One region of the Xanthomonas campestris pv. campestris str. ATCC 33913 genome, then DNA from elsewhere that is predicted to be linked to it. Evidence: predicted binding sites of a transcription regulator. Region 1 holds the regulator's gene; the other holds the start of a gene.

Region 1 (7,945 bases):
CTTGCACGGGTTCTGGATCAGCGTGCCGCGGCCGTCGCAATGCGGGCAGCTCTGCTGCATGGCGAAGATGCCGCGCTGGATGCGGACCTGGCCGCGCCCATGGCAGGTTGCGCAGACTTCCACCTTGCCGTCTTCCGAGCCGCTGCCGTGGCAGGGTTCGCACTCGATCAGCGTGGGGATCTCGATGCGCCGCTCGATGCCGGCGACGGCTTCTTCCAGATCCAGTTCCAACACGTAGCCGACGTCGGCACCACGTCGCGCAGCGCGCGGACCGGCGGCGCCACCGCCAAAAATATTGCCGAAGATATCGCCAAAGATATCTCCCATGTCCGGACCACCAGGCCCGCCACCGCCGCCGCCCATGCCGTGCTCGAACGCCGCATGGCCGTGCGCGTCGTAGGCACGGCGCTTGTTGCCGTCCGACAGCACTTCATAGGCTTCCTTGCATTCCTTGAACGTTGCCTCTGCAGCAGCGTCGCCAGGATTGCGGTCCGGGTGGTACTTCATGGCACAACGCCGATAAGCCTTCTTCAGCTCCTCGTCGCTGGCGCCACGGGCCACGCCCAGAACTTCGTAGTAATCGCGTTTGCTCATGACAGGGAATCGGGAATCGGGAGAAGGGAATCGTTCAAAGCGTACATCCTCACATCAGCAGGCATCCGGAAGGGTCAGAACAGCGAAGGAGCGATGCCGTAGCACCGCTCCTCCGATTCTCTATTCCCTATTCCCGACTCACGCCTTCTTATCGTCCTTGACCTCGGTGAACTCGGCGTCCACCACGTCATCGGCGGCCTTGGAGGCCTGCGCATTGCCGCTGGCCGCATCGGCGTTGCCGCCCTGCTCTGCCGCGGCGGCCGCGGCGTACAGCGACTGGCCGGCTTCTTCCAGGGTCTTGCTGCGCGCTTCGATCTGCGCCTTGTCGTCGCCCTTCATGGCGGTTTCCAGGTCGGCCAGGGCCGCTTCCACCTTGCCGATCACATCGCCACCCACCTTGCTGCCATGCTCGGTGATCGCGGTGCGGGTGGCGTGGATCAAGCCATCGGCCTGGTTGCGGGTCTGCACCAGCTCCTGGAACTTCTTGTCTTCTTCGCGGTTGGCTTCCGCGTCGGCGACCATGCGCTGGATCTCTTCATCCGACAGGCCCGAACCGGCCTTGATCTCGACCTTCTGTTCCTTGTTGGTCTTCTTGTCCTTGGCCGACACGTGCAGGATGCCGTTGGCGTCGATGTCGAAGGACACTTCCACCTGCGGCATGCCACGCGGCGCCGGCTCGATGCCGGAGAGGTCGAACTTGGCCAGCGACTTGTTGAAGCGGGCCTGCTCGCGCTCACCCTGCAGCACGTGCACGGTCACGGCCGACTGGTTGTCTTCGGCAGTGGAGAAGGTCTGCGAGGCCTTGGTCGGGATGGTGGTGTTCTTTTCGATGATCTTGGTGAACACGCCGCCCATGGTTTCGATACCCAGCGACAGCGGGGTCACGTCCAGCAGCAGCACGTCCTTGACGTCGCCAGCCAGCACGCCGCCCTGGATCGCGGCGCCCACGGCCACGGCTTCGTCCGGGTTGACGTCCTTGCGCGGTTCCTTGCCGAAGAAATCGGCAACGGCCTGCTGCACCTTCGGCATACGGGTCTGACCGCCGACCAGGATCACTTCGTTGATGTCGCTGGCGCGCAGGCCGGCGTCGTTCAACGCGGTGCGGCACGGCTCGATCGACTTCTTGACCAGGTCTTCCACCAGCGCTTCGAGCTTGGCACGGGTCAACTTGATGTTGAGGTGCTTCGGGCCCGAGGCATCGGCGGTGACGTACGGCAGGTTCACTTCGGTCTGCTGCGAGGTCGACAGCTCGATCTTGGCGCGCTCTGCGGCGTCCTTGAGGCGCTGCAGCGCCAACGGATCCTTGCGCAGATCGATGCCCTGATCCTTGTTGAATTCGTCGACCAGATACTCGATGACGCGGTTGTCGAAGTCTTCGCCGCCCAGGAAGGTGTCGCCATTGGTGGCCAGCACTTCGAACTGCTTCTCGCCATCGACCTCGGCAATTTCGATGATCGACACGTCGAAGGTGCCGCCGCCCAGGTCGTACACGGCAATCTTGCGGTCACCGCCGTTCTTGTCCAGGCCATAGGCCAGGGCAGCAGCCGTCGGCTCGTTGATGATGCGCTTGACGTCCAGACCGGCGATGCGGCCAGCGTCCTTGGTGGCCTGGCGCTGGCTGTCGTTGAAGTACGCCGGCACCGTGATCACCGCTTCGGTGACCTTTTCGCCCAGGAAGTCCTCGGCGGTCTTCTTCATCTTTTCCAGCACGCGTGCGGAAATTTCCTGCGGCGCCATGCGCTTGGAATCGCTGGTCTGCACCCAGGCATCGCCGTTGTCGTGCGCCAGAATGCCGTACGGCACGTGGGAGATGTCCTTCTGCACTTCGCCGTCAGTGAACTTGCGGCCGATCAGGCGCTTCACCGCGTAGAAGGTGTTCTTCGGGTTGGTCACCGCCTGGCGCTTGGCCGAGGCACCGACCAGCACTTCGCCGTCCTTGGTGTAGGCGACGATCGAGGGCGTGGTGCGATCGCCCTCGGAATTTTCGATGACGCGGGCCTTGCCGCCGTCCATGATCGCCACGCACGAGTTCGTGGTGCCGAGGTCAATACCAATGATCTTGCCCATGGATACGCTCCTGATGAGTCTTTAGCTGTGTCCGGCGACGCCGGGTCTGGCTGAGATGTGGGGGTGGTGCGCAGGTGTTCAAGCCACCTGTACGAATCTGCGTTCCGCGTCTGCGCCGGCCGGTTCAGCCGGCAGCAGTGCTCAGTCGTGCTTGGCCACGACCACCAGGGCCGGGCGCAGCAGGCGCTCGTTGAGCAGGTAACCCTTCTGGAACACCTGCACGACATGGCCCGGCGCGATGCCCTCGGCCTCGCCCTGGCTGATCGCCTGGTGCTGGTCGGGATTGAACGGCTGGCCGACCGGGTCGAGCAGGGTCAGGCCGTTGTCGGCAGCGACCTTGAGCAGCTGCTTGTAGGTCAGATCCAGGCCATCGCGCAGCGGGCTGGGTTCGGTGCCGGCGGCGGTGAGGCCCGCGTCCAGGCTGTCGAACACCGGCAGCAGTTCGCCGAGCAGCTTCTCGTTGGCGAACTTGCGCGCGTTCTCCACATCGCGGGCGATGCGCTTGCGCTGGTTCTCCAGGTCGGCGCGCTCGCGCAGGGCGTCGGCCTTGACCAGGGCGATCTCGCTGCGCAAGGACTCGATCTCGGCCTTGAGCGGATCGGTCTCGGGCGGGTTCTGGGACAGGTCTTCGGAGTCGAATTCGGGGTGGTCTTGGTTCATGTGCAGTTCCCGGGCAAGCGGAACGCCCGCCCCAACGTCACCCCGTATGTGGGCGCTCGCGCGCGTTTCAAGCAAATGCCATCGCTCCGATCGAGCGCGGTTATCGCGTGCCGGGCGGCTCCATGGCCGCGCCCAGCATCTGCGCGGCGGTCTGCACCAGCGGAATCACCCGGTCGTAGGCCATGCGTTTGGGCCCGATCACCCCCAGCACGCCCAGCACCTGGCCGCCGGCGGTATACGGCGCGGTGACCAGCGAGACGTCGTCCAGCGACACCATACCGGTTTCCTCGCCGATGAAGATGCGCACACCCGGCGCCTGGATGGTGCGTTCGAGCAGCTGCAGGATCTCGCGCTTGCTGGCGAAGGCCTCGAACAGCTCGCGCAGCCGGTCCAGGTCCGACAGGTCCTGCACACCCATCAAGCGGGTCTGCCCGGCCATCACCATGCCGTCGTCGTCGGCCGGCACCAGCGCCTCGCTGGCCAGGTCCACGCTATGCGCCAGCAACTGCTCCATCTCGTTCTTGGCCAGCCGCAGTTCGCGCAGCAGCGAGGCGCGGATGTCCGACAGCGCGCGCCCGGCGAACTGCGCGTTGAGGTAGTTGGCCACCCGTTCCAGCTCGGCCGGCTCGTAGGCGCGGCGCGGCTCGATCACCCGGTTCTGCACCTCGTTGTCGGCAAATACCAGGATCGCCAGCACCCGGCGCGCGTCCAGCGGCACGAAATCGATATGCCGGAACGCAAACTGCTCGCGCCGCGGCGCGCTGACCACGCCCACGAAGTGGCTCATCGCCGACAGCATCTGCGAAGCGCTACCCAGCAGCGACTGCGTCCCGTTGCTGCTGGCCAACTCGGCGCGCAGCCGGCGCACCTCCTCTTCGCCGGGCGGCTGCATCTGCACCAGGCTGTCGACGAACACCCGGTAGCCGTGCGCGGTGGGCACCCGCCCGGCCGAGGTGTGCGGAGAACTGAGCAGCCCGATGTCTTCCAGGTCGGCCAAAATATTACGGATCGTCGCCGGGCTGACATCCAGGCCGGCATGCTGGGCCAGCGTCTTGGAGCCCACCGGTTCGCCATCGCGGATGTAACGCGCGATCAGCGTGCGCAGCAGGTGGCGTGCGCGGGGGTCGAGCATTGGGGACTGGGACGCGCGCATGGGATCATCCGGTGAGACTGGGCATAGATAATGTCTGGCCCCGGGGTTGGCAAGCATCCCATTCCCCCAGCGTCCCCATCGGCCCTAAGCTTCCCCAAAGCGTTCACACTCGATCCCATGCTCAGACACCTCTCAATCAAGGATTTCGCCGTTGTCCGCGCCACCGAACTCGAATTCGGGCCGGGCATGACCGTGGTCTCGGGCGAAACCGGCGCCGGCAAGTCGCTGATGGTGGATGCGCTGGGCTTTTTGTCCGGCCTGCGCGCCGACAGCGGCGTGGTCCGCCACGGCGCCGACCGCGCCGAGCTGTCGGCCGAATTCCAGCTGCCGGCCGAGCATCCCGGCCTGACCTGGCTGGCCGACAACGAGCTCGATGACGATGCCCAATGCCAGCTGCGCCGGATCATTCGCGCCGACGGCGGCTCGCGCGCCTGGATCAACGGCCGCCCGGTGACCTCCTCGCAGCTGTCCGACCTGGCCGCGCGGCTGGTGGAAATCCACGGCCAGCACGAGCACCAGGCGCTGATGGCCCGCAACAGCCAGCTGGCCCTGCTCGATGCCTACGCCCGCAACAGCGCCCAGCGTGAGCAGGTGCGCCAGGCCAGCCAGCGCTGGCAGGCGCTGCTGGACGAGCGCGATGCCCTGTCTGCGCAAGGCGATGTCTCCGACCGCATCGGCTTTCTGGAGCACCAACTGGCCGAACTGGAGCGCGAGGACCTGGACCCGGCGGCCATCGCCGCGCTGGACACCAACCATCGCCGCCAGGCACACGCCACTGCCTTGATCGGCGCCTGCGAGAGCGTGGTCCAGCAGCTCAATGGCGACGAGGGCCCTTCGGCGCTGGGCCTGCTGCAGGACAGCCGGCACGACCTGGCCCGGGTGGCCGAGCACGAGCCGCGGCTGGGCGAAGTGGATGCGCTGCTGGACAGCGCCGCGATCCAGATCGAAGAAGCGCTTGCCCTGCTCGACCGCGTGCGCGACGACCTGGATGCCGACCCCACCCAATTCGAGGCCATGGAGCGCCGTCTCGGCCGCCTGCATGACCTGGCCCGCAAGCACCGCGTTTCGCCTGACGAGCTGGCCGCGCATCGCGACCACCTGACCGCCGAGGTTGAGAGCCTGCGCGGCGCCGACGAGCGCCTGCAGCAGCTGGACAAGCACATCGAGGCGGCCATCGGCGTCTGGCAAGGCGCCGCCAGCGTCCTCAGCGCCAGCCGCCAGAGCGCCGCGCAGGCGCTGTCCGCTGCCACCACCACGCTGATCGGCGAACTGGGCATGGGCGGCGGGCAATTCCTGATCCAGTTGCAGCCGCAAGAGACCCTGCGCCCGGATCCCAATGGCGCCGAGCGGGTGGAATTCCTGGTCGCCGCCAACGCCGGGCAGCCGCCGCGCGCCCTGCGCAAGGTGGCCTCCGGCGGCGAACTGTCGCGTATCTCGCTGGCGATCGAAGTGGCAGCGCTTGGCCTGGACAGCGTGCCGACCATGGTGTTCGACGAAGTGGATTCCGGTATCGGCGGCGCGGTGGCCGACATCGTCGGCCAGAAGCTGCGTGCCCTGGGCGAAGAACGCCAGGTGCTGTGCGTTACCCACTTGCCACAGGTCGCCGCCAAGGGCCACGCGCATTACCGCGTGAGCAAGGCGCCGGTGGATGGCATGACCCAGAGCGCGGTGGAACTGCTCGGCCCGCAGGCACGCCAGGAAGAACTGGCGCGCATGCTCGGCGGCGTGGAAGTCAGCAAGGAAGCCCGCGCGGCGGCGCGCAAGCTGCTGCAGAGCGCCTGAGTTACCGGGCGGGTCCCGCATGCTGCGGGCTCGCGGCGCGATGTGCCCGCCCGAGTTCGCAGTGACTTTCCCTCCGCGCTTGCGGGGGGTGGATTTCGCTGCAATCGGCAGAGCGGCATGCCTGCTGAGCCCCGACTTTTAGTGCGATTGGCCTGTTTGATAGCGCAGGCCTGGTAATCGGTAAGCCGGCACCCGATGCAGTATTTGCGGCGCATCGCGACAACGCGGCGCCAGTGCCTTACCTGCGGCAATTACAGACTGAAGCTGGGGCGCTTTCTCCCGCCGAACGGCAGGCGTAAATCGCACTGACCACCGACGTCTCGATTGCGGCGCGCGCTGCAATTACTGCGCACGCGTCCTGCGCAACGCCCTAGCCACACGTGACATGCGCAATCCACGCATCACTGCAGACCTCCTGCATCGGCAGTTGAGTAGTGGGATGGCAGTACTCAATCGTCGCGTGCAGGCGCAGCGGCGTGCACGCGCTGTGCGGCGCACCAAGACGCACTTATGCGCCAGAACGCTGAGCGCTGTTTCATCAAGGGTCACGACGGATAGCATGTCGTGCGCAGCACATCAGCGATGTGCTTCTCCCAAACATGCACAAGGCGGCCGAAGCCGCCTTGTCAGTGTTACCTACAGCAACGTGGCGTCAGCGCGGGCGCTTCTTGCGCACGTACAGCACCAGCGAATGCTCTTCGAGCTCGTAGCCATGCTTCGCCGCAATCTGGCGCTGCAGCGCTTCAATTTCTTCGCTCTCGAACTCGATCACGTGGCCGGTGTCCACATCGACCATGTGGTCGTGATGGCCGCCGCGGTCCAGCTCGTACACGGCCTGGCCGCCTTCGAAATTGTGCTTCAACACCAGGCCAGCAGCCTCGAATTGGGTCAGCACGCGGTAAACCGTGGCCAGGCCGATTTCGTCGCCATGGTCCAGCAGCTGGCGATAGATGTCTTCTGCGCTGAGGTGGTGCTGGTTGCTCTTCTGTTCGAGCAGTTCCAGGATCCGCATACGCGGATGGGTCACCTTGAGCCCGACTTTGCGCAGGTCGTGGGTTTCCATACGTTCTCCGTTCATTGGCGATTTAGCGCCAGCTGCCTGAGACGGGTCGCGGCGACCGCCGGGAGTGTATCATCGGCGTGATTTCCTCAGCACTTAATCCCCGATGCGCAATCTCCTGCTGGTCGCCGCCGTTGCACTCTCCACCGCTGGCTGCGGCATCATCTACAAGCAGCCGATCTACCAGGGCAATCTGATCAAACAGACCGCCGTGGAGCAACTGCAGGTAGGCCAGAGCAAGCAGCAGGTCAGCGCGTTGCTGGGAACACCGTCCATCCCCGATCCGTTCCATGCCCAGCGTTGGGACTACACGTCCACGCAGCGCGTCGATCGTCTGGCGCGGACCGACGTCAAGAACTTCACCGTGTTCTTCGAAAATGAGCAGGTCGTGCGTTGGGAAGGCGATTATTTCCCGGCTCAAGACGAGCAGCTGGCCAAGTCGGCGCCAAAGCAGTTCGGCCGCAACCTGGCTCGCGACAAGAAGAAGCAGCGCGGCCGCTGAGGACGCTGACGCAGCGAGTGGATCACCGCTCGCTGCTGCTTGATCGTGATATCGCTGGCCATCGGCCAGCCCCGCTTGTCTCGGTGACCCCACAGGATGTTGCGCGTGCTGCTTCCATGTGCGTGCT
Region 2 (7,945 bases), 1.1 Mb from region 1:
TTGACGAAATTCACCACGACCACATCGCTCTTCTGACCATAGCGATGGATACGCCCGATCCGCTGCTCCACACGCTGCGGATTCCATGGCAGATCGTAGTTGACCAATAACGAGCAGAATTGCAGGTTGATGCCCTCGCCGCCTGCTTCGGTTGTGATGAGAACATCACGATGATCGCGAAAAGCTTCGACCACTGCGGCCTTCATGTCTGCCGTCCTGGAACCTGAAACAAGCGTAGAGCCGGCGTGACGCTCCAGCCAGTCGGCATACAGCTGCCTGGAATCGACGTCGTCGTTGCTTCCATTGAGCAGGACGGTTCGTCCGGCATAGCCATGTTCTTCGAGCAGGACACGCAAGTACTCCTGTGTGCGCCGCGACTCGGTAAAGATCACTGCCTTACGTTGCCCGCCGAGCTTTTCGGCCATCGCAAGCGCTCGCCCGAGGACCAGTAATAGCGCGTCGCCCTTGCGATTGCTTTGAATCTGCTTGGCCAGGTCACGGTAACCGCGCAGACGATCGATTTCCTGCGCGCGGCAGAACAGCTCTGCCTGCAAGGCATCGCTATCCGGCGCATCGCCCTGCCTTTCCATTCCATCGGAATCCAGCTCATCACTGAGTTCGTCGACGGTCTCGAAATCTTCGATCTGCTTGGCGGTGAGCGCCTGGTTGGACTCGAGTCGACCGATGATCGTCTCGAGCGTATCGGCGATGGCGAACGTCGAGGAGGCGAGAATCTTGCGTACCACCAATGTCACCAGATGCCGGGCTGTCGGCTTGATGGCAAGGATGGAAGGATCCTGCAGGTAAGCCGAAACCTTGTCGTAGAGCTCAAGCTCCTCGTCGGAAGGCGTGAAGTCCTGAGTGATGGAAAAGCGCTTGGTGAAATTAATGCCACCTTCGGCCTGGACCTGACGACGCAAGGTACGGTGGCAAATCGGCTTGAGCCGATGCCTCAGGTCGTTAAGACGAGCTTCGGAGCTCCGACCTGAGGCGTACTGCATCTGAAACGCCTTCTGACTACCAAAGAACTCGTCGCTGATGAAGGACACTAGCCCATACAACTCCATCAACGAATTCTGGAACGGCGTGGCGGTCAGCAGGACCTTTCGCCTGCCACGCAGCGCTTCGTTCAAGGCGACAGCACGCTTTGACGCACTCTTGCCCTTGTACAAGTTGCGCAGCTTGTGTGCCTCATCCAGCACGACCAGATCCCAGCTGACCGCAGCGAGCTCTTTTTGCTTGCTTGCGGCAAACTCATAGGACGTCACGATGATCGCGTCTTCGATCTGAAAAGGATTGCTTACGTCGAGCTGACGAAAAGCATTGAACGATTTGCTCTCGAGAATGACGGACGGTAGTTGAAACTTCTCTTCGAGCTCCTGTGTCCACTGCTTGCGCAGCGTTGCAGGGACGATCAACAGCAGACGGCGGCGACGTTGTGCCCAATGCTGGGCCAGCACCAGGCCGGCCTCGATGGTCTTGCCGAGTCCAACCTCGTCGGCAAGCAACACGCCCGCCTCCACAGGCGATTTGAGCGCGAATAAAGCGGCATCCACCTGATGCGGGTTCATATCGACGCGCGCAGCAGACAAGGCACGTGCAACTGCCGATTCGTCACGACTACGCAACGTCAACCAATGAGCGAAGAACTTGCCCTGGTGATGTGAGTACCGATGCGACCCAGGCTGACCACTGGGATAGACACCGCCGCTCGATGGCGCTGGCAGAGTGGACATGGAGAATGCCTTTATGAAAATACGTCGAAACTCTCGTCAGAGTATGCCGAGTGAAGCAAAACTTCGCCAACACGCGCGCGCACATCTACGCAAACGTGTTGTGACAAAAAACCCCGCCTTTCGGCGGGGTCCTTTTTTGAGGCAACAACCGGTGGGGCTGGATCAGAAATCCATGCCGCCCATGCCGCCCATGCCACCGCCGGCCGGCATCGCCGGCTCGTCCTTCTTCGGTGCATCGGCCACCATGGCTTCGGTGGTGATCATCAGGCCGGCGATCGATGCTGCGTTCTGCAGCGCCGAACGGGTGACCTTGGTCGGGTCCAGGATGCCGAATTCGACCATGTCGCCGAACTCGCCGTTGGCTGCGTTGTAGCCGTAGTTGCCGGTGCCTTCCTTGACCTTGTTCAGGATCACGGACGGCTCTTCGCCGGCGTTGGCCACGATTTCGCGCAGCGGGGCTTCCATGGCGCGCAGGGCAATCTGGATGCCGTGGGTCTGGTCTTCGTTGGCACCGGTCAGGTTGCCGACGGCCACCAGCGCACGCACCAGGGCCACACCGCCGCCCGGGACCACGCCTTCTTCGACGGCTGCACGGGTGGCGTGCAGGGCGTCTTCGACGCGGGCCTTCTTTTCCTTCATTTCGATTTCGGTCGACGCGCCGACCTTGATCACTGCAACGCCACCGGCCAGCTTGGCCACGCGTTCCTGCAGCTTCTCACGGTCGTAATCGGACGAGGTGTCTTCGATCTGGGTCTTGATCTGGCCCACGCGGGCTTCGATCGTGGCCGAATCGCCGGCGCCGTCGATGATGGTGGTGTTCTCCTTGGAGACCTGCACCTTCTTCGCGCGGCCGAGATCCTTGATCGTGGCCTTTTCCAGGGCCAGACCCACTTCCTCGGAGATCACGGTGCCGCCGGTCAGCACGGCCATGTCTTCCAGCATCGCCTTGCGACGGTCGCCGAAGCCCGGTGCCTTGACGGCCACGACCTTGACGATGCCGCGGATGGTGTTGACCACCAGCGTCGCCAGGGCTTCGCCTTCGACTTCTTCAGCGACGATCAGCAGCGGCTTGCCGGCCTTGGCCACGCCTTCCAGCACGGGCAGCAGGTCACGCACGTTGGAGATCTTCTTGTCGTGCAGCAGGATGAACGGGTCGTCCAGATCGGCCGACTGGCTCTGCTGGTTGTTGATGAAGTACGGGGAGAGGTAGCCGCGATCGAACTGCATGCCCTCGACCACGTCCAGCTCGTTTTCCAGGCCCGAGCCTTCTTCAACGGTGATCACGCCTTCCTTGCCGACCTTCTGCATCGCTTCGGCAATGATGTTGCCGATCGATTCGTCCGAGTTGGCCGAGATGGTGCCGACCTGGGCAATCGCCTTGTCGTCGGTGGTGGGCTTGGAGATGTTCTTCAGCTCGATGACGGCGGCCTTGACGGCCTGGTCGATACCGCGCTTCAGATCCATCGGGTTCATGCCGGCGGCCACAGCCTTGGCGCCTTCGCGGATCAGGGCCTGGGCCAGCACGGTGGCGGTGGTGGTGCCGTCGCCAGCGTTGTCATTGGTCTTGGAAGCAACTTCCTTGACCATCTGCGCGCCCATGTTCTCGAACTTGTCAGCCAGTTCGATTTCCTTGGCGACGGAGACGCCGTCCTTGGTGATGGTCGGCGCGCCGAAGCTCTTCTCGAGCACGACGTTGCGGCCCTTCGGGCCCAGGGTTGCCTTCACGGCATTGGCGAGAACGTTGACGCCACGCACCATACGGGTACGCGCATCTTCACCGAAACGAATGTCTTTAGCAGCCATTAGTTGAAACTCCGGAAATTGGGAATGGGGAATGGGGAATCGGTCAATCAAAGGCGGATATCGGGGCTGGGTGGGATGGCGAGGGCGTTGGCTGCTCTACCGATTCCCGATTCCCTACTCCCGATTCCCAGCGCATAGCGCCTGATCAGCCGATGACCGCCAGGATGTCGTCTTCGCGCAGCACCTTGTACTCGACGCCTTCGGACTTGTAGCTGCTGCCGGCGTACTGGCCGTAGATGACCTTGTCGCCAACCTTGACCACCGGCGCGCGCAGGCTGCCGTTGTCCAGGGGCTTGCCGGCGCCGATGGCGACGACTTCACCCTTGGTGGACTTTTCCTTGGCGGAGTCCGGGATCACGATGCCGCCGGCGGAAACTTCGTCGGCTTCGATCGGCTTGACTACAACGCGGTCGTGAAGCGGCTTGATGCTCATAGAGAAAGACCCTCTTAAGTGATTGATTGGTCTGGAAATTATCGGCGATTTTAGCACTCGTATGTGACGACTGCCAGCACAGCGCGCGGAAAAAACCCGACAAAGCGGGTGCGGGCCAGAGATTGTGCTGGGCGCGCGGCTTTCAAGGGCCAGGCGCAAAATTTTTTCGCTGACGCACCCATGCGCGGTGACGAAATGGAACCAGGTACCAACGATTGTCATGCGTTGGTTCTACAGTCGGGACCGCATTCCCCGATCACAAGGAGCTGTCGATGAGGTTGCCGTCCCGAGTTGTGTCCCTGCGCTGTGCGCTCCCCCTGGCCTGCGCCGTGGCGCTGGCCGTTCCCTCCGCGCACGCGGCGGTGTTCATCAACGAACTGCACTATGACGACGCGGGCGCCTCCGGCGACAGCGGCGAAGGCGTGGAAGTGGTGGCCACCGCCGGCGAGTCGCTGAGCGGCTACCGCATCTATCTCTACAACGGCAGCGCGCCCAGCGCGGCGGTGAGCTACGCCAACACGGCGGTACCGCCCGGCAGCGTGGTCAGTTGCGGCAGCCAGGTGCGCATTGCCACGGTCAGCTACGCCAGCAACGGCGTGCAGAACGGCCCCAACGACGGCCTGGCACTGGTGGACCCGAGCGGGCAACTGGTGCAGTTCCTCAGCTACGAAGGCGCCATCACCGGCAGCGGTGGCCCCGCCGCCGGCGTCACCAGCCAGAACCTGCCGGTGAGCGAGAGCAACAGCAGCGCGGTGGGCAGCTCGCTGCAATTGACCGGCACCGGCAGCAGCGCGGCCAACTTCAGCTGGGCCGGTTCGTCGGCGCAGACTTTCGGCGCCTGCAACCGCGGCCAGACCTTCAACGGCAGTGGCGGTGGCGGCACCACCGGCGCACCCACCATCACCAGCACCACGCCCACCCAGGGCGCCACCGGTTTCCCGGCGGCGGGCGACCTGGCCGTGGGCTTCAGCGAGGCGGTCACGTTGAGCAGCGGCGCGTTCGCGCTGAGCTGCGCCAGCTCCGGCACGGTGGCGCTGAGCTACCCGACGACTGGCACCCGCTTCACCCTGTCCACCAATACCGCCCTGGTCGGCGGCGAACGCTGCACCCTGGCCATCACCGCCAGCGCCATCCGCGACGCCAGCGGGCTGAGCCCGGCCGGCAATCAGTCGATCGCCTTCACCGTGGCCACGGCCAGCGGCGGCGGCACCGGCTACTACTCGCGGGTGAACACCACCAGCCCCAGCCAGCTGCGCTGCTCGCTCAACGCCACCATCCGCGGCCACACGGTCTACCCCTACAGCGGCACCGGCACCAGCACCTGGACCATCCTGGAGATGGCCGACGAGGACCCCAACAACAGCGGGCGGATCCTGGACGCCTACCGCAACCGCAGCTACGCCAAGGTCAGCGACCGGGCCGGCACCGGCAGCGGGCTCACCTACAACCGCGAGCACACCTGGCCCAACTCGCTGGGTTTCGGCAGCGCCACCGGCGACCGCGGCCTGCCTTACGCGCCCTACACCGATACCCACATGTTGTATCTGACCGACACCACCTTCAATGCCGACCGCGGCAACAAGCCCTATGCCGCCTGCACCAGCAGCTGCGGCGAGCGGGTGACCGAGGTCAACGACGGCAGCGGCGGTGGCAGCGGGCGTTACCCGGGCAATTCCAACTGGGTGCGCACCCCCGACGGCAACGGCGGCACCTTCGAGGTGTGGGGCCGGCGCAAGGCCGACATGGCGCGCGCGGTGATGTACATGGCGATCCGCTATGAAGGCGGCACTGACGCGGCCACCGGGCAGTCCGAGCCGGACCTGGAGCTCACCGACGATCGCAGCCGGATCGTGCAGACCTCGGCCTCGCCGGCCTACATGGGCCTGCTGTCCACGCTGCTGGCCTGGCACCAGGCCGACCCGCCGGACGACGCCGAACGCGCTCGCAACCAGGTGGTTTTCAGCTTCCAGGGCAACCGCAACCCGTTTGTGGATCACCCGGAATGGGCCACCTCCAGCCTGTTCTCCTCGGCCAAGCCGGCCAGCTGCCAGCTGGCCAACTGATCCACCCCGGCCCGGCGCGCACTGCGTCAGGCCGGTGCGGTGTGCGCCCGGCGGCCAGGGTTCCGCCGGGCGCGCCTCACTGGAACATCGGCGGCGGCGTGCCTGGCGTGGCGCCGGTTGGGGTCAAGTAGCCAGTTCGAAGTGCAGTGGTGTTTTTGCTGGGCGATGCAGCCCGCCTTGTCATCGTTGTTGAGCACAGCGGCGGCGGCCTGGTCTTCGGCACACCAAAACACGCGCCCATCCACACGCAATCTCCCTCGACGGTCTGACCACAAGGGCCAGGTCTCGCCAGCAGCGCAATGCCCTGCTTCGGCAGATGACCGAATGTATGCGCCGCCTGAGTTGCGCCCCTAGCCGGCATCGCCGCGCTGACCATCGGGCCGACAATGCCCTGGCGTCCGATGAAGCATCGATCCCGGTTGCCCAGCCAGGACCCCAGGTCGCGTGCCCCCGGCCCCACATCGCCCCGCTCCACTACCAACCTGCCAACGCCCGGGCGTCCCATGCTGAATCAAGCCCCCGATCGTCCACGAAGCGGCGGCGCCGTGCCGGAAGGCGCGGTCGATCCCCCGCAATTGGGGGATTACACTGCCCTGTCTGATGAGCGCCTTCTCTCTCCATTTGTTGTTCAGCACCTGCCCGGATGCCCAAAGCGCCGATCGCATCGCGCGGGCACTGCTGGAGGAACGGCTGGCCGCCTGCGTCACCCAACTGCCCGGCGCACGTTCGCTGTACCACTGGAACGGGGCCATCGAGCAATCCAACGAAGTGCAGTTGCTGATCAAGACCTGGGAAGACCGCCTGCCTGACGCCATCGCGCGGCTGCAGGCGCTGCATCCCTACGACGTGCCCGAAGCCATTGCCGTGCAGGCCAGCGCCGGCCTGCCGGCCTACCTGGACTGGGTGCGTGCCGAAACCCGCAAGGAATCCTGACGTTCATGAAGTCCCTGTCCCGCTGGATCGCCCGCTGCGCCGTACTGGTCGCGCCCCTGTTCGTCGCCTTGCCGCTGCTGCTGACCGCGCCAGCGGCGCAGGCGGTTACCGAGGCAGACCTGCTGCCGGTGGACCAGGCCTTCGCACTGAGCGCCAAGGCCGATGGACGTGACCGCATCGCGCTGACCTGGAAGATCGCCCCGGGTTACTACCTGTACCGGCATCGCATCAGCGTCAAATCCGGCCAGGGCTTCACTGCCGGTGCGCTGGATCTGCCTGAAGGCGAGAGCAAGCACGACGAATTCTTCGGCCAGGTGCAGACCTACCGCACCGCGCTGCAGGCCAGCCTGGCCGGCAAGGCCGCGCCCGGCCAGCGCAGCGCGATCCTGCAGGTGCAATACCAGGGCTGCGCCGATGCCGGCGTGTGCTACCCGCCGCAACGCCGCGAACTGCGCGTGGACCTGCCCGACGCGCCAACCACCGCTCCGCCGCGCGAAAGCCTGGGCGCCCTGGTGCCGCGCGGCCCCAGTGGCGCACGGCTGTTCGGCGCGCCCGGCCAGACTGCCGGCGTGGACGCCCTGCCGCTGCCGGCCGACCAGGCCTTCAACTTCGAGGCGATCGTCGGCGACGGCAACAGCCTGCTGCTGCGTTTCACCCCGGCCCCCGGCTACTACCTCTACCGCGACCGCACCTCGCTGTCGCTGGAAGGCACCAGCGACATCCGCACCGGCCTGCCGCGGTGGCCGCAGGGCCGCACCCACCGCGACGAGCACTTCGGCGATGTGGTGGTGTATTTCGACCAGGCCGAAGTCACCCTGCCGCTGCTGCGCGACCGCCCCGATCCGGCCCGCGTGACGCTGGTGGCCACCTTCCAGGGCTGTCAGTCCGATGGCATCTGCTACCCGCCGATGACCCGGCGCGTGCGCCTGGACCTGCCGGCCGGCACGGTGTCGCCGCACAACCAGGCCACTGCCACC

The links. Region 1 encodes HrcA, which represses chaperone genes, less so after heat shock. Its sites were predicted from a motif close to TTNGCACTCNNNNNNNNNGAGTGCNAA; they were not measured.
Region 2: XCC_RS02715 (co-chaperone GroES) is a predicted target of HrcA. The motif match lies at 4,023-4,049, and genes of this name have one in related genera.

The regions. Positions count from the first base shown of each region.
Region 1 is NC_003902.1:1,715,505-1,723,449, reverse strand. It holds gene dnaJ (molecular chaperone DnaJ) at 1-594, opposite strand, end outside; gene dnaK (molecular chaperone DnaK) at 733-2,661, opposite strand; gene grpE (nucleotide exchange factor GrpE) at 2,803-3,321, opposite strand; gene hrcA (heat-inducible transcriptional repressor HrcA) at 3,422-4,453, opposite strand; gene recN (DNA repair protein RecN) at 4,592-6,256, shown strand; gene fur (ferric iron uptake transcriptional regulator) at 6,909-7,319, opposite strand; gene XCC_RS07655 (outer membrane protein assembly factor BamE) at 7,423-7,818, shown strand.
Region 2 is NC_003902.1:626,163-634,107, reverse strand. It holds gene XCC_RS02725 (SNF2-related protein) at 1-1,736, opposite strand, end outside; gene groL (chaperonin GroEL) at 1,899-3,539, opposite strand; gene XCC_RS02715 (co-chaperone GroES) at 3,685-3,972, opposite strand; gene XCC_RS02710 (endonuclease) at 4,245-6,035, shown strand; gene cutA (divalent-cation tolerance protein CutA) at 6,636-6,968, shown strand; gene XCC_RS02700 (protein-disulfide reductase DsbD family protein) at 6,974-7,945, shown strand, end outside.